Regions from separate parts of the Burkholderia sp. YHN3-13 genome, predicted to be linked through region 2. Evidence: predicted binding sites of a transcription regulator. Region 2 holds the regulator's gene; each other region holds the start of a gene.
The links. Region 2 encodes FliA, which starts transcription of late flagellar genes. Its sites were predicted from a motif close to CTAAAGTTTNNNNNNNNNNNGCCGNTA; they were not measured.

Region 1 (7,871 bases), on a different contig from region 2:
CTGGAGGTCATCTAAATGGCAGCGAACCTTCCGAACGCGAACGACCTCACGCAGCGCTTCGCGCTCGACGTGCAGGGTTTCGATGCACTGCGCGCGCAGGCGAGGCAGTCGCCGCAGGCCGGCGCGAAGGCGGTCGCGGGCCAGTTCGACGCGATGTTCACGCAGATGATGCTCAAGAGCATGCGCGACGCGTCGCCGGACGGCGGCCTGTTCGATTCGCATACGTCGAAGATGTACACGTCGATGCTCGACCAGCAGCTCGCGCAGCAGATGTCGACGCGCGGGATGGGCGTCGCCGACGCGCTGATGAAGCAGCTGCTGCGCAACGCCGGCGCCGGTGCCGGCAGCGACACGGCGGCCGACGTGGGCGCCGGCGCGGGCGGCCTGGGGGCGGCCGGCTTCGGCACGGCCGGCAACGAAGGCAGCCTCGCCGCGATGAACGCGATGGCGAAGGCTTATGCGAACGCGGCGAACAACGGCGGGCTCGCCGGCGCGCGCGGCTATTCGGCCGGCAGCGCGCTGACGCCGCCGCTGAAGGGCGCGAGCGGCGTGCAGGACGCCGACGCGTTCGTCGACCGGCTCGCCGGCCCCGCGCAGGCGGCCAGCGCGACGACCGGCATCCCGGCGCGCTTCATCGTCGGCCAGGCCGCGCTCGAGTCGGGCTGGGGCAAGCGCGAGATCCGCGCGGCCGACGGCTCGACCAGCTACAACGTGTTCGGCATCAAGGCGAACAAGAGCTGGACGGGCCGCACGGTGTCGGCGCTGACGACCGAATACGTGAACGGCACGCCGCGCCGCGTGGTCGCGAAGTTCCGGGCGTACGACTCGTACGAGCACGCGATGACCGACTACGCGAACCTGCTGAAGAACAACCCGCGCTACTCGGGCGTGCTCAGCGCGAGTCGCAGCGTCGAAGGCTTCGCGCACGGGATGCAGAAGGCCGGTTACGCGACCGACCCGAACTACGCGAAAAAGCTGATCTCGATCATGCAGCAGATCGGCTGACGGCCCGCGCCCGGTTGCGCCGGAAACGGGCGCCCGCCGCCCTCCGCTCGCCCCTTTCGGACCGCGCCCGGCAACTCGCCGCGCGCGGTTTCAACGTTTGCGCGAAAAAATTCGCCAATTCGATCTAAACTTTCGGTCAGCACTGCCGCTAAGTGTGAGAGACCTGTGACCGGGCTCGTGATCTGGCCCGGTTTTACTGCGCACCGGTTGTCCGGGCGCTCATGACAAGAAAGACCGGCTAGCCATGAATATCGAAACGTCGACGGACCCCAGCCTGGATGCAGGCCACTCCGGGCCCGACTATGCCCGCCGCAATCCGCTGGAAATCGGCGTGCAGCTGCGCAACCTCGTGAACCGCGGCGATTTCCTGACCGTCCAGTACCCGGGCGGCCAGCTCGTCACGCGCCTGCTCGAGGTCGATGTCGGTGCGCGGACGTTCACGTTCGACTGGGGTGCGCTGTCCGAGCAGAACGCCGGCATCCTCGGCGCGTCGCATTGCACGTTCGCGGCTTCGCCGGAGGGCGTGCGCGTCGAATTCACCACGGGCACGCCGCGCGAGACGCGCTTCGAGGGGCTGCCCGCGTTCGTCGCCGATTTCCCCGACGTGCTGGTCTGCATCCAGCGCCGCGAATATTTCCGCGTCGACGCGCCGATCGTCGATCCGTTCCTGTGCCGCGGCAAGCTGCCGGACGGCGAGAGCTTCCTGTTCGAGGTGCATAACCTGTCGCTCGGCGGCGTGGGGCTGCGCACGGCCGACGAACGCGTCGAGGCGCTCGAGGTCGGCACGCTGCTGCCGGACGTCGAGCTCGAGCTGACCGGCCACGGCAAGCTGTCGCTCGACCTGCAGCTGGTGTCGCAGCGCTCGACGCAGATGCCGAACGGGTCGCGGCGCTACCAGCTCGGCTTTCGCTACATGTCGCTGCCGGGTAGCGCGGAAAACACGCTGCAGCGGCTGATCACGCAGCTCGAAATGAAGCGCCGCTCGCTCGCGCGGGCCTGACGCGCCCGCGGCCGCCGGCCTTGCCCGGCGCGCCCCGCGACCCGCCGCCGGCCCTGCCCGCCGGACGCTTCGACCGGCGACGCGCACGCGCGCGTCGCGCGTGCATTTTTTCCTCAATTTTTTCGATCGGCGGCCGTTATACCGGGAGTCACGCAACCCGGCGGCCGCAGCGCGGCCGGCTCATCAGGATCGCGCATGTCCAACACACTCATGAACCTCGGCGTCAGCGGCCTGAATGCCGCGCTCTGGGGCCTCACGACGACCGGCAACAACATCAGCAACGCCGCGACGCCCGGCTATTCGGTCGAGCGGCCGGTCTATGCCGAAACGAGCGGCCAGTACACGGGCAGCGGCTACATGCCGCAAGGCGTGAGCACCGTCACCGTGCAGCGCCAGTACAGCCAGTACCTGAGCGACCAGCTGAACACCGCGCAGACGCAGGGCGGCGCGCTGTCGACGTGGTACACGCTCGTCGCGCAGCTGAACAACTACATCGGCAGCCCGACGGCGGGGATCTCGACCGGGATCACGAGCTACTTCACCGGGCTGCAGAACGTCGCGAACAACGCGTCCGACCCGTCGGTGCGCCAGACCGCGATCAGCAACGCGCAGACGCTGGCCAACCAGATCAACGCGGCCGGCCAGCAGTACGACGCGCTGCGCCAGAGCGTGAACACGCAGCTCACCAGCACCGTGTCGCAGATCAACTCGTACACCGCGCAGATCGCGCAGCTGAACCAGCAGATCGCGGCGGCGAGCAGCCAGGGGCAGCCGCCGAACCAGCTGATGGACCAGCGCGACCTCGCGGTGTCGAACCTGTCGGGCCTCGCCGGCATCCAGGTCGTGCGCAACGACAGCGGCTACAGCGTGTTCCTGGCGGGCGGCCAGCCGCTCGTCGTCGCCGACAAGAGCTACCAGCTCGCGGCCGTCACGTCGTCGTCCGATCCGAGCGAGCTGACCGTCGTGTCGCAGGGGATCGCCGGCGCGAACCCGCAGGGGCCGAACCAGGCGCTGCCCGATTCGTCGCTGTCGGGCGGCACGCTCGGCGGCCTGCTCGCGTTCCGCAGCCAGACGCTCGATCCCGCGCAGGCCCAGCTCGGCGCGATCGCGACCAGCTTCGCCGCGCAGGTCAACGCGCAGAACGCGCTCGGCATCGACCTGTCGGGCAACCCGGGCGGCAACCTGTTCACGATGCCGTCGCCGACCGTGTACTCGAACCAGGGCAATACCGGCAACGCGTCGTTGTCCGTGTCGTTCGCGAACGCGTCGCAGCCGACGACGAGCGACTACACGCTCTCGTTCGACGGTACGAACTACACGCTGACCGACCGCGCGAGCGGCGCGGTGGTCGACCAGAAGGCGGGGCCGATGCCGGTCTCGCTCGGCGGGCTGAATTTCTCGACCCCGTCCGGCGCGATGAACGCCGGCGACAAGTTCACCGTGCTGCCGACGCGCGGCGCGTTGAACGGCTTCGGCCTCGCGACGACGAGCGCGTCGGCGATCGCGGCCGCGTCGCCGGCCGTCACGTCGGCGGCGAGCACCAACACCGGCACCGGCAAGATCACGCTCGGCGGCGTGACCGCGGGCTACCAGGTGCCGACGACCAAGCTGACCTACGACGCGACGGCGAAGACGCTGACGGGCTTCCCGGTCGGCACCACGGTGACGATCGGCACCACGCCGCCGACGTCGGTCACGATCAACAACCCGACGGACACCGTCCCGTACGACCCGGCGGCCGGCGCGACGCTGACGATGTCGGGGACGGCCGCGGGCGCGCTCAACGGCGTGAGCGTCACGCTGTCCGGCGCACCGGCGACCGGCGACTCGTTCACGATCGGGCCGTACGCGGGCGGCACCAGCGACGGCTCCAACGCGCTCGCGCTGTCGAAGCTGGTCAACGCGAAGGCGCTCGGCAACGGCACGACGACACTCACGGGCGCGTATGCGAGCTACGTGAACGGCATTGGCAACACGACGACCCAGCTGAAATCGTCGAGCGCCGCGCAGACCGGGCTGATCGGCCAGATCACCGAGGCGCAGCAGTCGGTGTCGGGCGTGAACCAGAACGAGGAAGCGGCCAACCTGATGCAGTATCAGCAGCTCTACCAGGCGAACGCGAAGGTGATCCAGACGGCGGCGACGCTGTTCCAGACCGTGCTCGGCCTGTTCAACTGACCGGATTCGAGGAATAGAAGCGATGCGGATTTCCAGCGCCCAGTTCTTCCAGCTGAACGTTTCCCAAATGAACGACCAGCAGGCCCAGCTCGCGCAGCTGTATCAGCAGATCTCGAGCGGCGTGAGCCTGCAGACGGCGGCCGACAACCCGGCCGGCGCGGCGCAGGCCGTGCAGCTGTCGATGACGTCGGCGACGCTGTCGCAGTACGCGACCAACCAGAACACCGCGCTCGCGTCGCTGCAGGCCGAGGACCAGACGCTGCAGAGCGTGAGCAGCGTGCTGACGAGCGCGCAGACGCTGCTCGTGCGCGCCGGCGACGGTTCGTTGTCCGACAGCGACCGCTCGGCGCTCGCGACGCAGCTGCAGGGTTACCGCGACCAGTTGATGACGCTCGCGAACACCAACGACGGCGCGGGCAACTACCTGTTCGCCGGTACGAAGAATTCGGCGGCGCCGTTTTCGACGACGCCGAGCGGCAGCGTCACCTATGTCGGCGACACGGGGACGCGCCAGGTACAGATCGCCGATTCGAGCACCGTGGCGCAGGGCGACACGGGCGCGGCCGTCTTCATGTCGGTGCCGGCGATCGGCAGCTCGCCGGTGCCGTCGGCCGGCGCGGGCAACACGGGCACCGGCACGATCGGCGCGGTCACGGTGACGAATCCGTCGATCGCGACGAACGGCCATCAGTTCTCGATCACGTTCGGCGGCACGGCCGCCGCGCCGACCTACACGGTGACCGACAATTCGGCCAGCCCGCCGACCACCACGCCGGCGCAGGCCTATTCGGCGGGCTCGGCGATCTCGCTCGGCGGCGGGATGACGGTGGCCGTATCGGGCACGCCGGCCGCCGGCGACACGTTCGCGGTCTCGCCCGCGCCGCAGGCGAGCGGCGGCTCCGACGTGTTCTCGACGCTCGACGCGATGATCTCGGCGCTGAAGACGCCCGTGACGGCGAATGCGGTGGCGGGCGCGGCGCTGAAGAATGCGCTGATGACCGGCTCGACCAAGCTCGGCAACACGATGCGCAACGTCACGACGATCCAGGCATCGGTCGGCGGCCGCGAGCAGGAAGTCAAGGCGATGCAGGCCGTCAACCAGACGGCGTCGCTGCAGACGACCAGCAACCTGTCGGACCTGACCAGCACCAACATGGTCACGACGATCAGCCAGTACCTGCAGGTGCAGAACGCGCTGACCGGCGCGCAGAAGGCCTACGTGCAACTGCAGAACATGTCGCTGTTCCAGTACATCAACCCCTGATGCACCGCGCGCCGGCGGCGATGTGAGCGCACGCTTACGTCCGCGCCGGCGCCCTCCGCCGCCCGCGTGCCCCGCGCGGGCGGCCGCTTCGCCGGGCCGCGCGGCCGCGCACCGGTCCGCGCGGGCGGGACACTACGTCACACGCCCATCAGCCGCGCGTGCCGGCGCGCTTGCCAGCCCCATCTCCGCTCCGTAAACTCGCGCCAGATTCCAGACCGGCGCATCCCAGGCAGCCGGCGACCGACAGGAGCCCTTTCCCCATGTCCGATTCCTACTTCCCGCGCTGGCGGGTCCAATCGACCGGCGCGGCATCGCGCGTGGTCGGCCCCGACGAACGCCTGGCGTGGCCGCAGATGATCGCGATGGGCGTGCAGCACGTGGTCGCGATGTTCGGCTCGACCGTGCTCGCGCCGCTGCTGATGGGCTTCGACCCGAATCTGTGCATCTTCATGTCGGGCATCGGCACGCTGCTGTTCTTCGTGCTGGTCGGCGGCCGCGTGCCGAGCTACCTCGGCTCGAGCTTCGCGTTCATCGGCCTCGTGATCGCGGTGACGGGCTACGGCGGCAGCGGCCCGAACCCGAACATTCCGGTCGCGCTCGGCGGGATCGTCGCGTGCGGCGTCGTCTACGTCGCGCTTGGCGCGCTGGTGCAGGCGATCGGCACGCGCTGGATCGAGACGCTGATGCCGCCGGTCGTGACCGGCGCGGTGGTCGCGGTGATCGGGCTGAACCTCGCGCCGATCGCGGTCAAGGGCGTCTCGGCGTCGACCTTCGATTCGGTGATGGCGCTCGTCACGGTGCTGTGCGTCGGCGGCGTCGCGGTGTTCGCGCGCGGGATGATGCAGCGCCTGCTGATCCTCGTCGGGCTCGCGATTGCCTACGCGATCCATGCGATCGCGACCAACGGGATGGGCCTCGGCAAGCCGATCGACTTCTCGATCGTCGGGCAGGCCGCGTGGTTCGGCGTGCCGGCCTTCCGCGCCCCGGTGTTCGACCCGCACGCGATGCTGATGCTCGCGCCGATCGCGGTGATCCTCGTCGCCGAGAACCTCGGCCACATCAAGGCCGTCAGCGCGATGACGGGGCACAACCTCGACCGCTACGTCGGCCGCGCGTTCATCGGCGACGGCCTCGCGACGATCGTGTCGGGCAGCGTCGGCGGCACGGGCGTCACGACGTACGCGGAGAACATCGGCGTGATGGCCGTCACGCGGATCTACTCGACGCTGGTGTTCGCGCTCGCCGCCCTGATCGCGATCGGGCTCGGCTTCTCGCCGAAATTCGGCGCGGTGATCCAGACGATCCCGGGCCCCGTGCTCGGCGGCGTGTCGATCGTCGTGTTCGGGCTGATCGCGGTGACGGGCGCGCGGATCTGGGTCGTCAACAAGGTCGACTTTTCCGACAACCGCAACCTGATCGTCGCGGCCGTCACGCTCGTGCTCGGCGCCGGCGACTTCTCGCTGAAGTTCGGCGGCTTCGGCCTCGGCGGGATCGGCACCGCGACGTTCGGCGCGATCATCCTGTATGCGATCCTGCGCAAGGAAAAGGAACCGGGCCCGGTGGTCTGACCGGGGACGGGCGGCGCGCTGCCGCCCGCCGGCGCGCCTTCACGCGCCGGTATTCGACTGCGCCTGCAGCCACGCGCAGAACTGCGCGACGAGCGGATCGTCGGCCGGCGCGTGCGGCGTGATCCACCAGTAGCTGCGCGTCGCGATGCGCGGCCCGGCCAGCGGCATCACGAGCCGTCCGCTCGCGAGCTCGTCGTCGATCAGCGGCAGCGGGCCGAGCGCGACGCCGAGCCCGTCGACGGCGGCCTGCAGCGCCAGGTAGAAGTGGTCGAACGACTGCCGCTTGCGCCCCTTCATCGTCACGCCGGCCGCCGCGAACCAGTCGCGCCAGCCTTCCGGCCGCGTATCCGAATGCAGCAGCACGTGCCGCGCGAGATCGTCCGCGCGGGTAATCGGCGCGCGCCTGAGCAGCGCCGGGCTGCAGACCGGGATCACGCTTTCGTCGAGGAAGTGGCCGCTCGTGCAGGTCGGCCAGTGGCCGGGGCCGCGGCGGATCGCGACATCGAAGCCGTTCAGCGTGTCGAGCGGCGCATTCGACGTCGACAGCTTCAGCTCGACGTTCGGCACGTCGCGCTGGAACCGCGACAGGCGCGGCAGCAGCCATTTCATCGCGAAGGTCGGCAGCGCGTTGATGCGCAGCACGCGCGCCGCGCCGGTATGGCGCAACTGCTCGGTCGCGTGCGCGATGCTGTCGAACGCCGCCCGCACGGTGTCCAGGTAGCGGCGGCCTTCGTCGGTGAGCTTCACGCGCTTGCCGTGGCGGTGGAACACCGGCTTGCCGAGCCACGCCTCGAATCCGGCGATCTGCCGGCTGATGGCACCATGGGTCACATGCAGCTCGTCGCCGGCGGCGCTG
Region 2 (7,871 bases):
GTTGGTCGGCTTCGCGATCACCGAACGGTCCTTCTCGGCCTTCGCGCCGAGGATCAGCAGCAGCGTTGCGTCGCCGCCGTCGTCCAGGATCATGTTCGCGAATTCGCCGTTCGGCCATTCGAAGATGCGGTGCGAGAACTCCCAGTATTCGTCGAGCGACTCGCCCTTGAACGCGAACACCGGCGTGCCGGCTTCGACGATCGCGGCCGCGGCGTGATCCTGCGTCGAGAAGATGTTGCACGAGGCCCAGCGGACGTCCGCGCCGAGCGCCTTCAGCGTCTCGATCAGCACGCCCGTCTGGATCGTCATGTGCAGCGAACCGGCGATGCGCGCGCCCTTCAGCGGCTGCTGCGCCTTGTATTCGTCGCGGATCTGCACGAGGCCCGGCATTTCGGTCTCGGCGACGTTGAGTTCCTTGCGGCCCCAGCCGGCCAGTGCCATGTCGGCGACGACGTAATCGTGGGAAGCCTTGGAATCGATAATGGCGTTCATCACGCCCTCCTTTCTAAAAAAGTTCTAGATTGGTGACGTGAGCGCCGTTCAGGAAGCGGGGCCGGCGCGACGATCGCTGAACGCGCCGCACGGCTGCTTGGTGAAGCCTTCCGAGCCTGGCGGACACGGACGGTCCGTCGCAACGCTCCTCGGAAAACGGAGGGGATTGTAGCAAATCGGCGCGCAAAATGCGCGAGCACGGCGACGCAAGCACGGCACAAGCGCGCGGCGTCGGCGCGCGTGGCCGCCCTGACAGGGTCAGGACTCCGCGCCGACCCAGGCCTGTTCGCGCAGCCGCGCGCGCAGGCGCGCGACGGCCTGGCTGTGCAGCTGGCACACGCGCGACTCGCTCACCTCGAGCACCGCGCCGATCTCGCGCAGATTCAGACCCCGTTCGTAGTACAGCGACATCAGCAGCTTCTCGCGCTCCGGCAGCCGCTCGATCGCCTCGACGAGCGCCTCGCGCAGGTGCTCGTCGAGCAGCGCCGACAGCGGATCGGCGTGATCGACGCGATAGCGGTCGAGAAACGGCTCGTCGTCGGCCGCGCGGTCGAAATCCTCGTAGTAGATGAGCTGGCTGCCGTGCAGGTCCTGCAGCATCCCCTGGTATTCGTCGAGCGGCATCTTCAGGTGCTCGGCGATCTCGGTCTCGCTCGCCGAGCGGCCGAGATGCTGCTCGACCTGGTGCACCGCGTGCTCGACCTCGCGCGACGTCTTGCGCAGGCTGCGCGGCAGCCAGTCGTTGCTGCGCAGCTCGTCGAGCATCGCGCCGCGGATGCGCTGCGTCGCGTAGGTCTCGAACTGCGCGCCCTGGTCTTCCTTGTAGCGGCCGGCCGCGTCCATCAGGCCGATCATGCCGGCCTGGATCAGATCGTCGAGGTCGACGCTCGCCGGCATCTTCGCGACGAGCTGCAGCCCGAGGCGACGCACGAGCGGCGCATATTGCGCGAGCACGTCGGCCTGGGACATCTTTCCTTGAGCGTTGTACATCATGGCTCTCTCCTTCCGGTGGCGCTCACGCGGCGTGTGCCGCGCCGGCCTCATACGACGGCTTGCCGCCCGCGTGGACCGCGCGCCCCGTGCCCGGCCGCGGGCGCATCGGCCAGTACAGCAGGTCGGCGGCAATCTGCCGGTAGTCGCGCGCAGCCGGCGACGACGGGAACGCATCGACCACCGCGTGCATCAGTTCGCGCGCATGCTCGACGAGCGGATCGGCGCTCACGCAGCCCGCGTCGGCGATCGACACGGTCAGGTAGCGGCTCGCGACGCCCGCGAGGTTGTCGAAGGCCGTCTTCGCGTCCGCGTGGCTGCCGACGTGATTGGTCAGCACGCGGAACTGCGCGAACGCGTGCGCGAAATGCAGCCGCTTCATGCATGCGTACGCCTCGGTGATCGCCTGCGCGGCGACCCGCGTGACGACCAGCACGTCGTGGGCCTCGCGGGCGAGCGCCGAGAACGAACCGTCGGCGCCGAGCTGCGCGTCGACCAGCACGATGTCGGCCGGGCCGTCGATGAAATCGCTCAACTGCGCGTCGCTGTAGCCGGCACGCGCGAGCCGCGCGGCCGCGCACAGGCCGAAGCCGGCAGCCACCCGCGTGCGTTCGCCGTCGCGCAGCCACGCGCCCGCCAGGGTCGCGCTGGCCGAATGCACGTCGGCGCGTTCGTCGACGACGAGCACGTCCTTGCCGAGCGACGCGAGCGCCGTCGCCAGATTCACGATGGCGGACGTGCAGCCCACCCCCGTCGGCCCGCCCGTCACCGCGACGATGCGCGACGCGCGCCCGGCCAGCAGGCGCCGCAGCCCTTCGGCCTGGTCGATGATCCGTTTATCCAAATCGCACCTCGTGCAGCTCGGCGGTGGAACGTGCGGTCAGTGCGGAAAGCAGCGTCGGCATGTCCTCGTCTTGCGGCACGAAGGGGGAGCCGTCGCGCGGCACACAGAACGCGCTCTTCAGCAGGAATTTGGTCGAGGCGACGTACAGGTTCTCCGGCACCTTCTGGCCGGTCGACACGTAGTGGACCGGCAGCTTGTAGCGGATCACCGTGTCGAGCACGCCGCCGAGGTGGGTCGCCTCGTCGAGTTTCGTGAGGATGCAGCCGGCGAGATCGGAGGATGCCGCGTGCGGATGCTCGCCCGCGCTGCGGTATGCCTGCACGACTTCGTTGAGCGTGTCGCCGTGGCTCGTCGCGTTGAGCAGCAGCAGGCGCTGCACCGGCGCGTTCGCGCCGTGCAGCATCGCGATCTGGTCGGACACCGCGCGGTCGCGCTGGCTCATGCCGATCGTGTCGATCAGCACGATGTGCTTGTTGCGCAGCTCGGACAGCGCGAGCGCGAGATCGCCCGCATCCTTCACCGCGTGCACCGGCACGCCGAGGATCTTGCCGAAGATGCGCAACTGCTCGTGGCCGCCGATCCGGTAGCTGTCGGTGGTCAGCAGCGCGACCTTGCTCGCGCCGAAGCGCATCACGCAGCGCGCGGCCAGCTTCGCGGTGGTGGTCGTCTTGCCGACGCCCGTCGGCCCCATCAGCGCGAACACGCCGCCGCGCTCCATCAGCGCGTCCTCGCTGTCGAGCACCGGCAGATTCGACGCGAGCACCGACTGCGCCCATTCGGCGGCCTGTTCGAAGGTCTGCGTGCCGTCGCCGGACGGCAGGTTGTCGACCAGCATCCGCACGAGCTGCGCGGAGAAGCCGGCCGCGAACAGGTGCTTCGTCAGCGCGCCGTGCACGGCGCTGCGACGCTGGCGGTCGTGCCACTTCAGGCTGTCGAACTGCTCTTCCATCATCCCGCGCAGTTCGCCGAGTTCCTGCATCACCGTGTCGTTGACGATCCGCTCGATGCGCGACTTCACCGCGTCGGCCACCGCGGCGGCCGTGTCGGCGGACAGGCGCGTGCGCTCGGCCGTCTTTGCCGCGTGCGCGGCGCCCGTGTCGGGCGCGCGGGAGGCGGCCGGCATCCGGCGCTCGGCGTCGCGCACGATGTCGCGCGCCCAGTCGGGCGGCGTCGCGCGCGCGGCGGCCTGCGGCGCGGGTGCGCTCGCGGGCGGCGTGGCCGGCGCCTGCGCGCGTGCGATCAGCGCGTCGCGCTGCTGCGTCAGGCGCTTCGCGTGCTCGACCAGCCAGGGGGCGGGTTCGGCCGCGCCGGCGGCCGGGGTGTCGGCGGCGATGCCGGCGGCGGGCGTGGCGATCGGCGGCGAGGCCGCAGCCGGCGGCATGCCGGCCGGCGCATCCGCATCGAGCGCCGACGCGTGCGCGTCCGGCTCCTCCGCGTCGGCGCTCGCGCCGAACACGGACGAGAACACGTCCGGCAGCCCGCCTTCGCCGGCGGCATAAGGATTCATGACCGGGCGCGCCGGTACCGCGCCCGGGCGCGACACGATGCCCGGCACGGCGGCGGCCGGCACGGATTCCGGCAGGCGCGGCGTGGCGAGGCGCGAGCGGGCGGCCGGCGGCGTCACCGCGGCCAGGTCCGAATCGGCGAGTGCAACGATTTCGACGCTGCCGTCATCGAGCGTGCGGTTCGACAGCACGACCGCGTCGGCGCCGAGCGCCTCGCGCACGAGACGAAGTGCGTCGCGGCTCGTTGCGCCGGTGAATTTGCGAATGTTCAAGCGGAACCCCCGATGACGTTAACGACCTTGATCGTGCGTGTGTCCGGCACTTCGGCATACGACAGCACTTTCAATTGCGGCAGGCTGCGGCGCAGGAAACGCGCGAGCATCGCGCGCAGCGCGTGCTGCACGAGCAGCACGGGCGGCAGCCCGAGATTCTGTTGACGCAGCATCGCTTGCTGCGTGCCGGTCAGAAGGTTGTGCGCGAGGCCGGGTTCGAGGCCCGGGTTCGCGCCGGTGGCGAGCGCCTGCGACAGCACGCGCTCGAGATTCGCATCGAGGCCCATCACCTGCATTTCGCCGGCGCCCGGATACCACTGCTGCGTGATCGCGCGGCCGAGCGAGAGCCGCACCGCGGCCGTGATCTCGTACGCGTCGCCGCGGCCCGCGTGTTCGGACACGGCCTCGAGGATCGTGCGCATGTCGCGGATCGGCACGCCTTCCTCGAGCAGGTTCTGCAGCACCTTCTGCAGCGTCGTCAGCGAAATCGTCTTCGGCACGAGGTCCTCGACGAGCGACGGCGCGTCCTTGCCGGTGCGCTCGATGAGTGCCTGCACTTCCTGGCGGCCGAGCAGTTCGGCCGCGTGCTGGACGACGAGATGGTTCAGGTGCGTCGCGACGACCGTGCTCGCGTCGACCACCGTGTAGCCGTACACCTGCGCCTGCTCGCGCAGCGCGACGTCGATCCACACGGCCGGCAGCCCGAACGCGGGATCCTGCGTGACCGCGCCCGGCAGCGCGGCCGTCACCTGGCCCGGGTTGATCGCGAGCCACTGGCCCGGGAACACTTCGCCGACGCCGATCTCGACGCCCTTCAGCGCGATCCGGTACGCGTTCGGCCGCAGCTCGAGGTTGTCGCGGATATGGATCACCGGCGGCAGGAAGCCGATCTCCTGCGCGAATTTCTTGCGGATGCTCTTGATGCGCTTGAGCAGCTCGCCGTCGCTGCCCTTGTCGACAAGCGGGATCAGCCGGTAGCCGACTTCGAGGCCGAGCGGATCGATCAGCTGCACGTCGTCCCAGGTTGCCTCGTGGCTGTCGGACGGCAGCACCGCGGGCGGCGCGATGTCGGTCACGTCGCCGGCCGCCTTGCGGGCCGCCGCGCGCCGGGTCAGCGCGCGGGCCAGCCAGATCGCGCCGCCGCCGAGCGCGAGAAACGCGAAGTGCGGCATCCCCGGGATCAGCCCCATGACCACGATGATCACGCCGGTGATCGTCAGCACGCGCGGGTTCGTGAACAGCTGGCCGGTGATCTGCGTGCCGATGTCCTCGTCGGTCGCGACACGCGACACGATCACGCCGGCTGCAGTCGAGATCACGAGCGACGGGATCTGCGCGACGAGGCCGTCGCCGATCGTCAGCAGCGTGTAGTTCGTGCCGGCCGCGGCGAACGACATGTCGTGCTGGACCATCCCGACGATCAGCCCGCCGATCACGTTGATCGCCATGATGATCAGGCCGGCGATCGCATCGCCGCGCACGAACTTCGACGCGCCGTCCATCGACCCGTAGAACTCGGCTTCCTGCGACACGGCGAGACGCCGCTTGCGCGCCTGTTCCTCGTTGATGAGGCCCGCGTTCAGATCGGCGTCGATCGCCATCTGCTTGCCGGGCATCGCGTCGAGCGTGAAGCGCGCGGACACTTCGGCGATCCGCCCCGCGCCCTTCGTGATCACCATGAAGTTGATGATCATCAGGATCACGAACACGACGATGCCGACCGCGAAATTGCCGCCGACGAGGAAGTGGCCGAACGCCTCGATCACCTGGCCGGCGGCGTCCGGCCCGGTGTGGCCCTCGAGCAGCACGACGCGCGTCGACGCGACGTTCAGCGACAGGCGCAGCAGCGTCGAGAACAGCAGCACGCTCGGGAACGCCGCGAAGTCGAGCGGCTTCATCGTGTACATGCTGACGAGCAGCACCATCACCGACAGCGCGATGTTGAACGTGAACAGCAGATCCAGCAGCATCGGCGGCAGCGGCAGGATCATCATCCCCAGGATCATGCAGATGAGGATCGGGCCCGCGAGCGCGCGCAGGTTCGTGCCGGCGAACGGGTTCTGGCGCTTGGCGAACAGGCCGGTGGTCGGGGTGCTCATGCTGCCTCCGGCCGGGCCGCGTCAGGGGCGGTAGCCGCTACGGGGAACGGCGCGCGCGGGTGAGCGTGGGGGCGGATCATTGCGACGCTCCTTGCTGGCCGAGCGTGTCCTCGGCTTCCTCGCGTTCGTCGCCGGCGGCGACCGACGTGCCCTTGTCGAGTTCGGCCGGCACGTCGAGATCGACCGGCACCGCCGGAAACGCGCCGCCTTCCGAGCGGAAGCGCTTGAGCTGGTAGACCCACGCGAGCACCTCGGCGACGGCCGAGTACAGCGAGCCGGGGATCTCGCGCTCGAGTTCGACGTTGTGATACAGCGCACGCGCGAGCGGCGGCGCCTCGAGCAACGGCACGTTGTGTTCGGCCGCGAGTTCGCGGATGCGCGCCGCGACGAGGTTCACGCCCTTCGCGACGACCTTCGGCGCGCGCATCTCGCCGTCCGTGTATTGCAGCGCGACGGCGAAGTGCGTCGGGTTCGTGACGACCACGTCGGCCTTCGGCACGGCCGCCATCATCCGGCGGCGCGCGATCGCGCGCTGCTGCTGGCGGATCCGCCCCTTCACGTGCGGATCGCCTTCGTTCTCGCGATGCTCGCGCTTCACTTCTTCCTTCGTCATGCGCAACTTCTTGTTGTACTGCCAGATTTGGTAAGGCACATCGAGCGCGGCGACCACCAGCATCCCGGCGACCGTCGTGCCGCAGCACACGGCGACCAGGTGCAGCGCGTCGGGGAGCGCGACGCCGAGCGGCTGCGTCGCGAGGCCGAGCAGTTCGTCCTTGCTGCGCCAGATCGCGACGCCGCCGATCCCGCCGACGACGATCGTCTTCGCGACCGACATCCCGAGCTGGATCGGCCCCTGGATCGAGAAGATCCGGCCGAGGCCCGAGATCGGGTTCAGGCGGTCGAACTTCAGCTCGAACGTCTTCTGCGAGATCAGCCAGCCGCCGAGCGCCATCGGCGCGAGCAGCGCGGCGAGACCGGTGAGCGCGAGGATCGGCAGCAGCGCGGTGAGGCCCTCGAGGCTCGCGCTGCCGGCCGCCGACAGCATCCGGTTCGTGTCGAATGCGGTCGCGCGATCGAACGTGAACGCGCCGCGCAGCATCGTCTGCAGATGCGCGCCCGACGGGCCCGCGAGCAGCCATGCGCCGTAGAACCCGGCCGCGAGCAGCGCGAACGAAGCCAGCTCGCGCGAACGCGCGACCTGCCCCTCCTCGCGCGCCTTCTCGCGGCGCCTGGGAGTGGCGGCTTCGGTCTTGTCGAGATCGCTCTCGTCTGCCACGGGGCCTCCAGTCGGGTACGGCGGAATGCCGCTTTCCAGTGACACCGATTATTCATGCAGGCGTCAAACGCCGATCGGTCGAGCAAAGCCGGGAAAGGGGGGTATTTCGGAGAATCGGGCGAGCCGGTGCGAACGCGGCTGGCGCGGGGGCGCAGCGACGCGCGGCAACGCGGAAAAACGTGCCGATCGGCGCGATGGCGAGGGGTCGGCCGCGGGCAGGACGCCGACGGCGGGAAGCGGGGAAAAGGGTGAAACGACTGCGGTGAACCGACGGGCGGGAAAGGCGGGATATTCAGGCCCCGGCGCGACGCTCGCGCGCCGGGGCGGGGCGGGACCGGTCAGACGGCCGGAATCGGATCGGCGCCGAAGCGGTTCGGGCCGTCGGTGCCGCGC
Region 3 (7,871 bases), on a different contig from region 2:
GCGCGCGGATCCAGGCCGTCGCGCAAGCGCTCGAGATCGGCGAATAAGGGCGGCGAACCGGGCGGCGCGCGCCCGCGGCCGCTACGACTTCTTCTTGCGCGCCGGGGTGGCGGCCGCCGCGCGTTTGCCGGGGGCCGCGCGCGGCTTCGCCGAAGCCTGCGGGTCTGCCGTACCGGCCTTGGCCGGCCGTGCCGCATCGGCGCCGCGATCGCCGCGTCGGGTCACGCGCGGCTTACCCGCCGCCGGCTGCCTGATGTCCATCGTCGCCGACACCAGTTCGGCACACCGGTCGTCGAACAGCGGGAGCGTGCCGACCGCGATCAGCTCGGCCGGCCCGTCGCCGACGTTCGCGACCCGATGCCGCTTGCGCGCATCGAAGTGCAGCGAATCGCCGGGCGCCAGCGGGTAAACCTTCTTGCCGATCGTGTAGCAGATGCGGCCGGCCAGCACGTACACGAACTCGTCGCCGCCGTGCGACACCCATTCCGAGCGGTAGCCTTCCATCATCCGCACCTTGAGCGCGTTGACCTGGCTGCCGTCGAAGGTGGTGGAGAGCCGCTCGTACCACTGCGACGTGGCGTCGAGCGCGTACGGCTGGCGGCTGCCTTCGTGCGAATCGGGCTGCGCCTGGCGCGGCTGGTCGATCAGCGCGCCGAGCGGGACGTCGAGCGCCTTGGCGACGTTGACGAGCGAAGACAGCGAGATGCCGGTGAGATGCCGCTCGACCTGCGACAGGAACCCGACCGACAGCTTCGCCTCGGTCGCGACCTCCAGCAGCGTCTTCTTCGCTTCCCGGCGCAGGCGGCGAATGCGCAGGCCGATACGCATGATGTCTGAATCCATGAATCTCTTTCGTGGCAACGAGTCGGCAGGCGAGCGGAGAGGCGGTGCAGTCGCCGGGACTTGCTTTCCGCGCATCGCACGAAGCACGGCCGCCGGGACGGCGATGCCGGCGCATTGTACCGCGCGGTGTCGCCGGGCGATCTGGCGCTGTGCCGGGATCCGCAGCCGTCGTGCCGATTTTAGTCCTACGAAAATTTTAGCTTGACCTCAATTTCAGCGTGCTCTAGATTCTGTCGCGCATCAAACAAAGTTAAGTGAGACAAAAATTCCCCGAGGGTCTGCTGCCGGAACGGCACCGCGGCCCGGCTGCGCGCCGGGCCGTGCGTGATCCGCGTCAGGGCGGCGTGTCGCTTCAGGCATCACCATGCCGCGTCACGCCGCCGGCCGCCGACAACAATGAATAACGGGCACACGATGATCGATCGACTGAAATACAGCTTCTCCGGCCTGCCTCCGTACGACGCGTCCGTCGCCGACACGCAGGCCGGCCTGTCGCGCCTGCTCGACGCCGCGCGCCTCGACGCGGTGGTCGTCACGTCGCAGGACGAATACGTGACCGAATACCTGCCGCGCAGCAACAATCCGCGCTACGCGCTGTCGGGCTTCGACGGGTCGGCCGGCTGCGGGATCTTCCTGAGCGCGGCCACCGCGCAGGCGCTCGGCGTGCCGCCGTTCGTGCTGTTCGTCGATGGCCGGTATCACCTGCAGGCCGAGCAGCAGTGCGATCCGGCGCGCGTGCATATCGAGAAGCTCGGGATGAACGTGACGATCTGGCAGGCGATGGCCGACTGGCTGGTCGCGCATGCGAGCCGGCTCGCGCGGGTCGGCTACGACGCGCTGCGGATCAGCGTCGCGCAGCGCGACCGGCTGCTCGCGCAGACGCAGGCCGCGTCGCTCGACTGGACGGGCCTCGCCGATCGCGAGATCGACCGCGCGATCGCGCTGCCGGGCTGGATCGTCGAGCGGCCGATCTTCGAGGTGCCGGAATCGATGACGGGCCTGAGCGTCGCGCAGAACCTCGACACGCTGAACCGCCGGCTCGCCGCGCACACCGGCGCGGCCGACGGCAAGACCGCGTTCTTCTCGTGCGCGTCGGACGATCTCGCGTATCTGCTGAACAGCCGCGGTTATCACATCCCGAATGCGTCGTCGCACCTCGGTTTCCTGTTCGCGGTCGGCGGCCAGGTCGTGCTGTTCCTGCCGGAAGGCTGCGATCGCTGCCCGGTCGCGCTCGATTCGTATCCGGCGCTGCACGTGATCCGCCGCGATGTCGCGGCGCTCGAGCGCTTTCTCGCGCGGTTCGCGGTCGAGCACGTGTGCTACGGCTTCGAATCGGTGAATTGCGCGCTCGTCGACGCGGTGAGCCGCGTGTGGCCGCACGCGCGGCATGCCGATTTCAACCCGGTCGAGGCGATGCGGGCGAGCAAGACGCCGGCGGTGCTCGAGCGCTTCCGCGACGCATTCGCGCGCAGCTCCGCGGCGATCGCCGAGACGATGCGCTGGGCGAAGACCGGCGAGCCGGGCGCCCGCCACACCGAATACGACCTGGCGCGCACGATCAACGACGCGTACGGCGCGCGTTCGGCCGTCGCGCTGACGTTTCCGTCGATCGCGGCGAACGGCGCGAACAGCGCGTTCGCGCACTACACGGCGGCGAGCGCCGGCGTCGAGCTGACGGAAGGCGAGCTCGTGCTGCTCGACAGCGGCGCTTACTACGAAGCTGGCTTCGCGACGGACTGCACGCGCGTCGTGCTGCGCCGCACGCGTCCGGATACGGTGGCGCAGCCGTGGCAGCGCGAGATCTACACCGTCGCGCTGAAGGCCTGCATCAAGGGGCTCGTCGCGCGCTTCCCGAGCACGGCGACGGGCGCCGACGTCGATGCGCTCGTGCGGCAGGTGTGCCGCGACCACGGCCACGATTTCGGCCACGGCACCGGGCATGGCGTCGGGATTCACGTGCACGAGGGCGGCGTGCGGTTCGCGCCCGGCGCGAAGTACGGGCTGGTGCCGAATGCGGTGATTTCGGTCGAGCCGGGCATCTACCTGGCGGGCAAGGGCGGCGTGCGGATCGAGAACATCGTGATCATCCGGCCCGACGACACGCAGCCGGATACCGTGACGTTCGAGAACATCGTGACGGTCGGCTACGACTGGGACCTGATCGATCTCGACCTGCTCGACGACGGCGAGCGCGCGTACCTGCGCGACTACGAGCGGCTGTGCGTGGAGCGCGGCACGCAGGTCACCGCGTGTCCGCTGCTGTAGGCACCGCCGCCCGCGGCGGTCAGTTCAGCAGGCGCGCGCGCACGAACGGCGCGATCCGCTCGGCGAGCCACGCATGCGTGCGCGTCGTCGGGTGCAGCGTGTCCCAGAACACGAAGCGCGCCGGGTCGCGGCAGTCCGCCCGCGGCGTCTGCGCGCCCAGGTAGGTGAGCGACGACGGTTTCGGGATGTCGAGGCACGCGCGCGTCGCGTCGTCGAAGCCGTACCGGGCCGGGTGGCTCAGCAGGTCGTCGAACGGCGCATAGGCGTCGAACACCTCGAGCCGCAGCGCCGCGCCGTAGCGATCGCGCAGCGCGGCGGCCGCGTCGACGAGCCGCCGGTTGTAGTCCCTGACCTGCGCGGCGACGCTCGCCGTGTCGGCGCGGGTCGCGAACACCGGCGCGCGCGACACGTCCGGCAGCGTGACGAGCATGATCCGCGTCGCGCCGGCCGCGGCGAGCCGCTCGAGGCTGTCGCGCACCGCATTCGCCGCCTGCTCGGGCGAGCGCCCGTAGTTCACGAGATCGTTGCCGCCCGCGAACACCGCGAACAGCGTGTTGGCGGGCCGGTAGTCCGGCGCGCGATCCATGTATTCGCGCCACGAGTCGATCTGCTGCACGAGGCCCGGCACGACGAGGTGCTGGTCGGTCGCCGCGCCGCCGATCGCCCAGTTGTAGAACGGCAGCCGCAGCGCGTTGGCGAGATATTCGGCCCACACCGGGCCGTTGCTGAAGCGCCCCGCATGCCAGCTCGTGCCGTTCGGCAGCTTCCACTGGCTCGCGTTGAACATGTTCTGGGTGTCGGACAGGCTGTCGCCGAACACGATCAGCTTGTTGACGCGCGCATCCTGCCGCGCGTCGTCGAGGGTCCACACCGTGTAGTTGAACGACAGCGCGTTGTTGGCCGCGACCGCCTGCGTGAGGCCGGCCTGGATGCCTTTCGCGGCCAGCGTCTTGCGGCACACGTCGGCGAGCGTGTCCTGCGGCGTCGTGCTGTAGAACATGTTCTTCCACTGCGTGACGCCGTCGGCCCACCAGTAGCCGGGCACGCGATACCAGTCGCCGCCGGCCGGGTCGCGCGCCCATTCGTAGGTCGCGGCCGGCTTCAGCGGATCCGCGTCGATCCGGTACCAGCAGCGCAGGTACGTGTAGGTGTCGGACCCGCGGCGCGCGGCGCGCGCCGTCGCGCCGGGCGTGCCCGACGCGGCCGGCGGCGCGACGTCGGGGCCGGCCGGCGACAACGACATGTCGCCCGTCGGCGTGGGCAGCGGCGCGGGGCCGGCGGCGCGCGCGGCGGGGAGCGTCAGCGCGGCGCCCAGCGCCGCGGCAGCGGAAACGGCGACGATACGGGAAAACAACGGAATACGGAAATACGGCATGCGGCCCTCTTCTGATTGTTGTGACGGGACGGCGGCGCGGTTGCGCGGCCGTGTATCGGAAGGGACCGTGGGTGCCGGGCTCGGGCCCGGTCTGTCGAATCGTGAGTGGCCGCGAACGGCGGCGAGAGGCGGTGAGTGCGGCGGCGGCGGCCGGTCAGCGGGCCAGCGCCGAGACGCGCCCGTCCGGGCCGTAGACGCCGGTGGGTGCGGGCGCCGAGCGCAGCACCGCGAGCGCGCGCTCGTTGTAGTCCATCCGGATGCGGATCAGCATTCCGTTGTTCGCATTGGCCTGGCGCGCGCGTTCGGCGGCCTGCTGCAGCAACTGCCAGCGGCCCGCGAGGCGCGCATCGCGCTCGGCGGCCTGGTCCATGCCCTTCTTGCCGGCCGGAAAACCGAGCGCGGAAAGCTGCGTGTCGCGCGTGCGTTCGAGCTGCGCGAGCCGGTCGATCAGCGCGCTTTTCCTTTCGACGATGCCGGGCAGCATCTCGAGCGGCTCGGCCGTCGTCAGCGCCTTTTCCTCGTAGACGAGCAGGGACGCGAACGCTTCGACCGTCGCGTGTTCGTCGTTGACCGTGGCCAGCAGCTCTTCTCTCATCGCGTCATGCTCGTCGCGCCGGTGCGCGCGGTGGGCGCGCGCCGGCAAACCGGTGGAACCGGCCTGGGCCGGCTTAGTTACTCTGCGGGCGCTGCTGCTGCAGCAGCTCGCGGGCGGTGTTCAATACGCCGTCGGCAATCTTGCTCGCGTCGATCGTCAACGTGCCGTTGTTCAGCGCGTCCTTGATCGACTGGACCAAGCCCGTGTCGATATCGGCGTCGCCCGACGCGGATACCGAGCGCAGCTGGCCGGACAGACCCGACAGGTTCACGCTCGTGTCGCCGCCGGTCGATCCGGCGTCGGCCGCCGGCGCGGACGACTGGGCCGTGCCGGATTGCGCACGGGACGCGCCGTTGCCGGTCGGCGCCAGGGGGCTCGGGTTCGGAGTGGAATCGATCTTCACGATGGGTTTCCTGTACGGTTTGACCCAGATAACGGCCGGGTCGGCCCGAACTTTAGCATCGCGAGCCCGAAATGCTCCGAATAAACAATTCTTTACACTCTTGCCGTTCGATCCGTCCCTATAGCGGAATTTCCACGGTGCCGGCGTCCTTGACGATCGCCGTGACGATCTGGCCCGCCGCCATCCGCACCCGCACCGACTGGCCCGGCGCCGCGTTCGCGAGCACGCTGCCTTCGGCCGAAATCGTGAAGCCGGGCCCGGCCGCGACGACCCGCACCGTCTGGCCGGCGGATACCGACGCCGCGCTCTTCAGCATGTCCTGCCGCAGCGGCAGGCCGGCCGAGATGCGCGCGAGCGCGGTCGCGCCGATCGCCTGCGCGGGATCGGTGATCACCGCGAGCGGCATGACCGTCAGGTCGCCGTCGCGGGCGACCAGGTCGGCCGCGGAGAGCGGCTCGCCGGGCGCGATCTGGCGCGCGGCGACGTAATAGGTGGCCTGCACGGCGACCTTCGCCTGCAGGTAGACGGTCCACGGCCGCTCGCCCGCGCAGCGCACGCCGACCGTCGTGCGGCCCCACAGGCGCGCGCCGGTCGGCAGGAACGGCTCGAGCGTCGTGCACGCGGCGAGCCCGCGCGGAAACGCGGTCGTGACCGTCGCGGTGGTCTTGCCGGGCAGGCCGGCGATCTGCTGCTGCAGGAACGCGAGGGCCGCGCGGCGGATCGTCTCGGGATCCTGCTGGCCGGGCGGCGTCGCGGGCTGCGTCGCGGCGGCGGCCGGGGCCGGAGGCGCGGAAGCCGCTGCCGCGCGCGGCGCCGGTGCGGCTGACGCGGCGCGGGCCGCTGCGAAACGGGCGACGGCTGCCGGCGCGGGCGCCGGCCGCACGGGATTCGACGCGGATTCGGCCGTGCCGGCGACGACCGTCGCGATCGCGGTCGGGTCGGCGGCGCGCGGCTGCGCGCCGTAGCCGGCGTTCGCATGGGCGGCTGCACGAACGGGCGCGGGCGCCGGCGGCGGGACGGTCGTCACGACCATCGCGCCGGCCGGTTGCGCCGCGTAGCCGGCCGCGGCACCCGCACCCGAAACCGCGCGGCCCGCTTCCGGCGCGATGCCCGCACCCGAGGCCATTCCCGTTGGCCCGCCGAACTGGCCGCCGTTCGCCGCGTTGGCGTGCGCGAGCGCGGCTTCCGCCGTCTCGCCGCGGCCGGGAATCACGATCATCCCGTCTTCCGCGTGCACGGCCGGTGCGGCGATCCACAGCGCCGCGGCGAGCACGCACGCACGCCGGACGCGCGTGAGCCGCCCGTTCCTGCCGCGAAGTGCGCTGTCCGTCATCGCCGTGTCCTCGATCCGTTGATCCGAGTTGCATTCTAGGGAGCCGGGCCGTCGCGCAAACGATGAATAGAGGGGGCCTTTGCCGCGTTATTCGCCCGATTGCCGGTTGCGTCCGACGCCTACCATCGCTGTCATGGAAAAAAGCCTCTCGGGTCGCCATCCGGCGCGAGGGGCGTGCAGCGCTTCATACGGAGAGACGCACACATGCTGGACAAACTCGATGCGGAATTCGCGTTCGGCCGACAGGCGCTCGACGTGCGCGCCTACCGGCAGGAACTGCTGTCGTCGAACATCGCGAACGCCGACACGCCGGGCTACCAGGCCCGCGACGTCGATTTCGCGTCGACGCTCGCGCGCTCGCTGAAGCTGACGAGCGGCGGCCTGGCGCCGAGCAACGCCGCGCAGTTGCCGATGACGCAGCCGGCCGGCGTGACGAGCGGCATGTCGATGGTGTCGACGGCGGCCGGCCACATGGCCGGCACCGCGAAGCTGATCCCGACCGGCGGCCCGTCGGACGACTACGGCCGCGCGCAATACCGGATGCCGCTGCAGCCGTCGCTCGACGGCAACACGGTCGATCTCGACGTCGAACGCGTGCAGTTCGCGAACAACGCGCTGCACTACGAGACCGGGATGACCGTGATGACCCAGCAGATCAAGGCGATGATCGCCGCGATCTCGACGAACTCGTAAGCGCAACCGTACCCGAGCACACGCACCAGGAGCCACCATGCCTTCGTTGATGAACATCTTCGGCGTCGCCGGTTCGGCGCTGTCCGCGCAATCGCAGCGCCTGAACGTCACCGCGTCGAACCTCGCGAACGCCGACAGCGCCACCGGCCCCGACGGCAAGCCGTACAAGGCCAAGCAGGTCGTGTTCGCGACCGACCCGATCGGCGGCGCGCGCACCGCGTCCGGCCAGGGCGTGGGCGGCGTGCGCGTGACGAAGGTGATGGACGACCCGTCGCCGATGAAGTCGACCTACGACCCGGCGAACCCGGCCGCCGACGCGAACGGTTACGTGCAGATGCCGAACGTCGATCCGGTGCAGGAGATG
Region 4 (7,871 bases), on a different contig from region 2:
GCAGCGCGATCGCGCCCGCACCGCCCGTCAGCTTGGCGAGCGCGGCTTGCAGCGCGTCGCGGCTCGACGCCGGTTCGAGCGGCAGGGCAGCCGTATCCCGGGTTGCATGATCGGCCAGCGTCGCCGTGGCGTCGGGCTGGCCGGACACGGCCGTTTTTTGCGTCGTGTCGGCGACAGCGGCAGCGGCGGCGGTGCCAGCCGCATCGGCCGGCGTCGCCGCGTTGTCCGTGCGCGCCTGCAGTTGCGCCTGCACGGCCGCGGCGGCCGCGAGCGCGGCGGCGTCCGGACTGGTCGTCGCGTTCGCGGCGTCGGTCGACTTGTCGTCGTCGTCCGTGCCCGACGGCTTCGTGCCGGCGGCCGGCTTCGACGCGGCCTGCGTCGTCGACGCATCGGGCGCGGCGGTACTCGACGCGTCGCGACGCGTGACGACGCTTTGCTTCAGCGTCTGCGCGAACGGCACGGCGGTCGCGGTCGCCGATGCATCGTTGCCGGCGGCGGATGAACCCGCGCCGCGGGCGGCCTTGAGTGCGGCGCCGGCGGTATCGAGCAGCGCGCCGAGCAGGGGCAGGGGAGGCATGTCGGTTCTCTCGTTCGAATGCGGTGGTCGGTTACGACGAGCGGGCCGCGTCGGCCCGCATGCGCAGGATCTTCGCGGCGTGTTCGTCGGCGTCGCGCTGTTCGCGCCGGGCCTCGCGCGTCGCTGCCTGCGCGACGCCGCGCGCCTGCAGGATTTCATACGAGCCGACGGTGCGTTTCTTTTGCTGCCAGTTCGGGCGCGCTTCGTCGATGCGGACTTCGGCGGCGGCCAGCACGTTGCGCTGCTGCGCGATCGCCGCGTCGAGCGTGTCGATGAACGCCTGGAAATTGCGCCAGTTGCCGGCCGGCATCCCGTGTTGCGCGGACTGCGCGAAGCGTGCGTGATATTCGTCGCGGTAGCGCAGCAGCGCGTCGAGCTGTTCGGCGGCCGCGGTGCGGTCGCGCTGCGCGGTGCCGAGCTGCTTCGCGGCCGAGTCGAGGTCGTCCTGCGCACGGTCGAGCAGCAGTTGAAGGGGAAAGCCGTGAGCCATCGGGATCAGCCTCCGTAAGCGTCGAACAGCGCATCGAGCGCGGCGAGGCTCGGTGCGAACGGCGCGCATTCGCGAAAGCCCTGCTGCAGGAATGCCTCGATGCGCGGATAGAGCGCGATCGCGCGGTCGAGCTGCGCGTCGCGGCCGGGTGCGTAAGCGCCGACCGCGATCAGGTCGCGATTGCGCTGATAGCGCGACAGCATCTGCTTGAACTGCCGTACATGATCGAGATGGCCTTCGTCGATCAGCGCCGTCATCGCGCGGCTGATCGACGCCTCGATGTCGATCGCCGGATAGTGGCCGGCCTCGGCGAGCGCGCGCGACAGCACGATGTGGCCGTCGAGGATCGCGCGCGCCGAATCGGCGATCGGATCCTGCTGGTCGTCGCCTTCGGTCAGCACCGTGTAGAACGCGGTGATCGAGCCGCCGCCCTCGGGCCCGTTGCCGGTGCGCTCGACGAGCGCGGGCAGCTTCGCGAACACCGACGGCGGATAACCCTTGGTCGCGGGCGGCTCGCCGATCGCCAGCGCGATCTCGCGCTGCGCCATCGCGTAGCGCGTCAGCGAATCCATCAGCAGCAGCACGTGCTTGCCCTGGTCGCGGAAATACTCGGCGAGCGAGGTCGCGTACGCGGCGCCCTGCATCCGCAGCAGCGGCGACACGTCGGCCGGCGCGGCGACGACGACCGAGCGCGCGAGCCCGTCCTCGCCGAGGATCTGTTCGATGAATTCCTTCACTTCGCGGCCGCGTTCGCCGATCAGCCCGATCACGATCACTTCGGCGCTCGTGTAGCGCGCCATCGTGCCGAGCAGTACCGACTTGCCGACGCCCGAGCCCGCGAACAGGCCCATCCGCTGGCCGCGGCCGACGGTGAGCAGCGCGTTGATCGCGCGCACGCCGACGTCGAGCACGTGGTGGATCGGCTCCCGATCGAGCGGATTGATCGACGGCGCCGACAGCGGCGCATCGACTTTCGCGGTGAGCGGGCCGAGGCCGTCGAGCGGGCGGCCCGACGCGTCGACGACGCGCCCGAGCATCTCCCAGCCGACCGGCAGCCGCTTCGCGCCCGCGAGCGGGTCGGCGACGGGCGCGGCCTCCCGCGGCCACACGCGCGCGCCGGGCAGGACGCCGGCGACGTCGGTGGTCGGCATCAGGAACAGGCGGTCGCCGGCGAAGCCGACGACTTCGGCTTCCGCATGCGGCAGCGTGCTGCCGGGCGGCAGTTCGATCGTGCATTCGGCGCCGACCGACAGGCGCAGCCCGATCGCCTCGAGCACGAGGCCGGCCGCGCGCGTGAGGCGCCCGCAGGGCCGCAGCGGCAGCGCGCGGTGGCTGCGCGCGGCGAGCCCGTTCAGGTGCGTGCGCCAGTGCGCGAGATGCGGATTGTGCGGCGCGCGCGGGGCGGCGGCAGCGGCGTCGGCGCCCGCGTGCGGCGCGGCGGAGTGAGCGGTATCGTGCGCGGCGGCCGGCCCGAACGACGCGAGCGCGAGCTCGCGCTCGAGCGGCGTCATGCCGTCGTGCGCGAGGGCCTCGGGCGGCCGCGTTACCACGTGCTCACCTTGCCGATCGCGGCGGCGACGCGCTGCCAGCGGGTGGGCAGCGTCGCGTCGACCTCGCCGGTCGCGGCGTGCGCGCGGCAGCCGCCGCGCTCGATCGACGCGTCGGTGCGCACGGTCCAGCCGAGCGTATCGAGATCGTCCTGCAGATAGGCTTCGACGACGGGCAGGTCGGCCGGATTCACCGCGAGATGCGGCGCGCCGGACAGCGCGGGTTCGGCCGCGAGCACGTCGCGCACGGCCGCGACCAGCGCGGCCGGGTCATGCTTCACGTGCTGGCGCACGACCTGCTGCGCGATGTCGAGCGCGAGCTGCGCGATGTCGGACGCGAGATCGTGCTCGATGTTCGACACGGCCTCGCGGAACGATGCGGCAAGCGCCGCCAGCTGCGCGGCCTGTTCGCGCGCGTCGGCCTGGCCGGCCTCGAAACCCTGTTCGCGGCCCTGCTCGAAACCGGCCTGATAGCCGAGCGCCTGGCCTTCGACGTGGCCGGCGGCATGGCCTTCGGCGTGCGCGGCGTCGCGCACGCGCTGCAGGTCCTTGGCGAGCGCGGCGGCGGCGGCCGCCGCGTCGTCGGGCGGCGGCGGGGGCGGCGGCGGGTCGAACGACGCCATCTCCCACCGCTGGTACGCGGTGAGGGTGCCCACGCGATCGCTCGCCGAATCAGACATACGCGTCTTCCGCCTTGCCGCCGATCACGATCTGGCCGCTCTCGGCGAGATTGCGCACGATCTGCAGGATGCGGCGCTGCTGTGTCTCGACTTCGGACACGCGCACCGGGCCGCGCGCGTCGAGATCCTCGGCGAGCAGTTCGGCCGCGCGCTGCGACATGTTCGCGAGGAACTTCTGGCGCAGGGCGGGCGGCGCGCCCTTCAGCGCGATGATCAGCGTTTCCGACTCGACTTCCTTGAGCACCATCTGGATCGCGCGATCCTCGAGGTCGAGCAGGTTCTCGAACACGAACATCTGGTCGACGATCTTCTGCGCGAGATCGGCGTCGTACTGGCGCACGCTTTCGAGCACGCCTTCCTCGTGCACGCTCGTCATGAAGTTCAGGATCTCGGCCGCGGTGCGGATGCCGCCCATCGGGCTGCGCTTCAGGTTGTCGCTGCCGGACAGCAGGCCCGTCAGCACGTCGTCGAGTTCGCGTAGCGCGGCCGGCTGGATGCCGTCGAGCGTCGCGATCCGCAGCATCACGTCGTTACGCAGCCGCTCGGTGAAGCACGATGCGATCTCCGATGCCTGGTCGCGGTCGAGGTGCACGAGGATCGTCGCGATGATCTGCGGATGCTCGTTCTTGATCAGTTCGGCCACGGCGCCCGAGTCCATCCACTTCAGGCCCTCGATGCCGCTCGTGTCGCTGCCCTGCAGGATGCGGTCGATCAGTACGCCGGCCTTGTCCTCGCCGAGCGCCTTCGTCAGCACCGAGCGGATGTAGTCGCTCGAATCGAGCGACAGCGCGGTGTGCTGCTCGGCTTCCTTCGCGAACTCCTGCAGCACGTCCTCGACCTGCTCGCGCGTGACGTTCTTCAGCGCGGCCATCGCGGCGCCGATCTTCTGGACCTCGCGCGGCGCGAGGAACTTGAATACCTGCGCGGCCTCTTCCTCGCCGATCGACATCAGCAGCAGCGCGCTCTTGGTCAAGCCTTCAGCGTTCATCGGACACCCAGTTCTTCACGACGGTGGCGACGATCTTCGGATCCTGGCGGGCGATCGTGCGCGCGTAGTCGAGGTTGCGTTCGTAGCGGTTCTTCTCGGTTTCGAAGCCGAGCAGCATCGTGTCGGGCTCCTCCGTCTTGGCCGGCGCGGGCAGGCCGTCGAGCGCGACCGGATCCTCCGGCGCCGCGAGCGCCGGCGCGGCCGGCTCGGGCGGCGGGAACGCGCGGCGCATCGCCGGGCGCACGAACATGAAGTAGAGCGCCGCCGCGGCCACCGCGATGCCGAGCCACTTCGCGGCTTCCTTCGCCATCGCGATCATGTCGGGCTGGCGCCACCACGGCAGGTCGGCGTACGGGTCGCTCGCGGTCGAGAACGCGCTGTTCACGACGTTCACCGAGTCGCCGCGCTTCTCGTCGTAGCCCATCGCGTCCTTCACGAGCTGCTCGACCTGCGCGAGCTTCGCGGGCGGCAGCGGCTGCATCGTCACGTGGCCCTTCGCGTCGGCGACCGGCTGGTAGTTGACGACGACCGCGACCGACAGCCGCTTCACGCTGCCCATCGGCTGCTCGAGGTGACGGATCGTCTTGTCGAGTTCGTAGTTGGTCGTCTGGTCCTTGCGGTCGCTGACCGGCGTCGTCTGCGGCGCGTTCTGGCCGTTGCCGGCGACCACCGGCGCGGACGCCGGCTGCGGCGGCGTGTTCGACAGCGCGCCCGGCACGCCGGAGGCGCCGCCCTGCGCGAGTTCGGTCGAGCTGCTGGTCTGCTGGCTGCGGATCGCCGATTGCTGCGGATTGCCGTTCGGGCCGTAGCTTTCGGACGTCTGCTCGACCTTCGAGAAATCGAGGTCCGCGCTGACCTGCGAGCGCGCGTTGCCGGCGCCGAAGATCGGCGCGAGGATCGCGTCGATGCGCTTCTGCGTGTTGCGCTCGACCTGCTGCACGTACTTGAGCTGGCTCGCGTCGAGGCCGGAGGCGGACGCGGTCTGGGTCAGCAGGTTGCCGTCCTGGTCGACGATCGTCACGTTCTTCGCGGGCATGTCGGGCACGCCGGACGACACCATCCGCGTGATCGCCTGGACCTGTCCCTCGTCGAGCACGCGGCCCGGGTAGAGGTCGACGAACACGGACGCGCTCGGCGCTTCCTTGTCGCGCACGAAGACCGACGGCTTCGGGATCGCGAGATGCACGCGCGCGCTGCGCACGGCGTTGATCGATTCGATGGTGCGCTGCAGCTCGCCTTCGAGCGCGCGCTGGTAATTGATCTGCTCGGCGAACTGGCTGATGCCGAATTTCTGGTTGTCCATCAGCTCGAAGCCGACCGAGCCGCCCTTCGGCAGGCCCATCGCGGCGAGCTTCAGGCGCGTTTCGTGCACCTGGTTCGACGGCACGAGGATCGCGCCGCCGGCGTCGGCGAACTTGTAGGGAACGTTTGCCTGCTGGAGCGCGGCAATGATCGCGCCGCCGTCGCGGTCCGACAGGTTGCTGTACAGCACGCGGTAGTCGGGCGCGCGGCTCCACAGCACGAGCGCGGTGATCGCGGCGATCGCGAACGCGACGGCGATCAGGAACGGCAGCTTCGGGTTGCCCTTCATCCGCGAGATGCCGGGAATGCGTTCCGCGAAGCCGCCCAGCCCGAAGTCAGCGCCGGCGACGCCCGCGCCCGGCAGCGCGGCGGCCGCGGCGGCGCCGGGCGCCGGGCTGGCGAGGCCCGCGCGGGCGTCGGGGTTGATCAGCGAGTTGGCCTGCGAATCCATGCGTCGAGTTTCTCCGGAGCGGGACCACTGAGCCCGCTCGGACGAGCGGGCGGACAATGACACGATGCGATTATCGGGATCCGACGCGCACTCCGATCGACCGAAAAGAGCGGGGTTTCCCCCGTACTTTCTCGGCTTTGACAGGCGGCGCGCTGCTATCCTTTTTTGCGATCCGGCATGGTGCGCGTGGTGCGGCGCCGGCGGAACGCCCGGTGCGTCCGGGTCTCTTCTCTAAGTCTGGGGACAGCATGACTGCGAACGTCAGCGGAATCGGTTCGGTGTTGCAACAGATGCAGTCGATGGCCGCGCAGGCGTCCGGCGGCGTCGCGAGCCCGACGGCGGCGCTTGCCGGCTCGGGCGCGGCGACGGCCAGCACGTTCGCGAGCGCGATGAAGGCGTCGCTCGACAAGATCAGCGGCGACCAGCAGCACGCGCTCGGCGAGGCGAAGGCGTTCGAGGTCGGCGCGCCGAACGTATCGCTGAACGACGTGATGGTCGACATGCAGAAAGCCAACATCGGCTTCCAGTTCGGGCTCCAGGTCCGCAACAAGCTCGTGAGCGCCTACAACGACATCATGCAGATGTCGGTGTGACGGGCGTGCCGGGCGGGGCCGGCGGGCCGGCTTCCCGAGCCGGCGGCCGCCGCTTGCGCCTAAAGGTTTTCAAATCCCTTCCGATAACTCCGGAGAAGGCCGCGCCGTGCGATGCACGGCGGCGGCGACCGTATAGCCAAGGCAAGACAAGGAGAAGCGCATGTTTTCCCCAGGGCACGCTGGAGCCAGTGCATACGCGCGTGTCGGCGTCGAGACGGGGGTGATGGGCGCCTCCCCGCACCGGCTGATCGCGATGCTGTACCAGGGCGCGCGGCAAGCGATCGCGCTGGCGCGCATGCATTTGCAGCAGGGCAACGTGCCCGCGCGCGGCGACGCGATCGGCAAGGCGATCCGGATCGTCGAGAGCGGCCTGCAGGCATCGTTGAACCACGACGCGGGCGGCGAGATCGCGGACCGGCTGGGCGCGCTGTATGCGTATATCGGCCGGCGCCTGCTCGACGCGAACGCGCAGGCGAGCGACGCGATGCTGGTCGAGGTCGACGGGCTGCTCGCGACGCTCGAGGAAGCTTGGACGGGCATCGCCCCGGAAGTCGCGCGGATGGCCGCGCAACAGGCAGCGGAAGCATCACGATGAATCACAAGGCCGAATACTTCGCACGTTACGAGGCGCTCGCCGCCGTGTCGGGGCGCATGCTGTGCGCCGCCCGCGGCGCCGACTGGAGCGCGCTGCCGGGGTTGCAGGCCGAATTCATGCAGCTTGTCGACGGGCTGAAGGAAGCCGATCCGGGCGTCGCGCTCGACGAATCGGATCTCGGCCGCAAGCTTGACCTGATCCGCCGCATCCTGGCCGACGACGCGGCGATCCGCGATCTCGCGAGCCCGGACGTCGCGCGGCTGTCCGCGCTGTTCGAGGCGCGGCGCTCGACCCAGGTATTGACCGATCTCTATCGCGCGCGCGGCTAGGGCCCGTCGACGGGAGAGGCCGGCGCGCCGTACCCGCGGATGGCACCGGCGTGCCGTGCCCGGATTCGCAACGAAGTGGCTGAGGTGAGCAGGCTCCGATCATGACCGGTATCGACTCCGTTGCGGCCGCGCTGCTGGCAAGCCGCCTCGACAGCCTGCTGACCGACACCGTATCGGCACCCGCCGGCGGCGGCGCGACCGCGCAGGTCGGCACGCCGGGCAGCGGTGCGCCGTCGTCGTCGCCGGCCGGCAGCCCGCCGGCCGCGCCGCCGGCCTCCACGCAGACCGCGCTGTCCGATGTCGGGCGCGTGCTCGACGC

Region 1: flgK (flagellar hook-associated protein FlgK) is a predicted target of FliA. The motif match lies at 2,118-2,144, and genes of this name have one in related genera.
Region 3: flgM (flagellar biosynthesis anti-sigma factor FlgM) is a predicted target of FliA. The motif match lies at 5,511-5,537, and genes of this name have one in related genera.
Region 4: fliS (flagellar export chaperone FliS) is a predicted target of FliA. The motif match lies at 6,688-6,714, and genes of this name have one in related genera.

What each region holds. Positions count from the first base shown of each region.
Region 1 is NZ_JBVVNQ010000006.1:251,558-259,428, reverse strand. It holds gene AC0KUR_RS16910 (flagellar basal body P-ring protein FlgI) at 1-15, shown strand, start outside; gene flgJ (flagellar assembly peptidoglycan hydrolase FlgJ) at 16-1,005, shown strand; gene AC0KUR_RS16900 (flagellar brake protein) at 1,250-2,005, shown strand; gene flgK (flagellar hook-associated protein FlgK) at 2,201-4,183, shown strand; gene flgL (flagellar hook-associated protein FlgL) at 4,206-5,447, shown strand; gene AC0KUR_RS16885 (solute carrier family 23 protein) at 5,708-7,015, shown strand; gene AC0KUR_RS16880 (transcriptional regulator GcvA) at 7,055-7,871, opposite strand, start outside.
Region 2 is NZ_JBVVNQ010000018.1:78,239-86,109, reverse strand. It holds gene ahcY (adenosylhomocysteinase) at 1-492, opposite strand, end outside; S-adenosyl-L-homocysteine riboswitch at 525-649, opposite strand; gene AC0KUR_RS30240 (RNA polymerase sigma factor FliA) at 751-1,485, opposite strand; gene AC0KUR_RS30235 (nucleotide-binding protein) at 1,508-2,326, opposite strand; gene flhF (flagellar biosynthesis protein FlhF) at 2,319-4,103, opposite strand; gene flhA (flagellar biosynthesis protein FlhA) at 4,100-6,202, opposite strand; gene flhB (flagellar biosynthesis protein FlhB) at 6,279-7,478, opposite strand; gene AC0KUR_RS30215 (DUF805 domain-containing protein) at 7,817-7,871, opposite strand, start outside.
Region 3 is NZ_JBVVNQ010000006.1:265,083-272,953, reverse strand. It holds gene AC0KUR_RS16980 (multifunctional CCA addition/repair protein) at 1-47, shown strand, start outside; gene AC0KUR_RS16975 (helix-turn-helix domain-containing protein) at 82-843, opposite strand; gene AC0KUR_RS16970 (M24 family metallopeptidase) at 1,258-3,108, shown strand; gene AC0KUR_RS16965 (SGNH/GDSL hydrolase family protein) at 3,128-4,483, opposite strand; gene AC0KUR_RS16960 (flagella synthesis protein FlgN) at 4,638-5,078, opposite strand; gene flgM (flagellar biosynthesis anti-sigma factor FlgM) at 5,152-5,481, opposite strand; gene flgA (flagellar basal body P-ring formation chaperone FlgA) at 5,600-6,814, opposite strand; gene flgB (flagellar basal body rod protein FlgB) at 7,019-7,507, shown strand; gene flgC (flagellar basal body rod protein FlgC) at 7,545-7,871, shown strand, end outside.
Region 4 is NZ_JBVVNQ010000006.1:305,128-312,998, reverse strand. It holds gene AC0KUR_RS17180 (flagellar hook-length control protein FliK) at 1-577, opposite strand, end outside; gene fliJ (flagellar export protein FliJ) at 609-1,067, opposite strand; gene fliI (flagellar protein export ATPase FliI) at 1,073-2,578, opposite strand; gene fliH (flagellar assembly protein FliH) at 2,611-3,294, opposite strand; gene fliG (flagellar motor switch protein FliG) at 3,287-4,282, opposite strand; gene fliF (flagellar basal-body MS-ring/collar protein FliF) at 4,272-6,035, opposite strand; gene fliE (flagellar hook-basal body complex protein FliE) at 6,284-6,628, shown strand; gene fliS (flagellar export chaperone FliS) at 6,789-7,223, shown strand; gene AC0KUR_RS17140 (flagellar protein FliT) at 7,220-7,552, shown strand; gene fliK (flagellar hook-length control protein FliK) at 7,654-7,871, shown strand, end outside.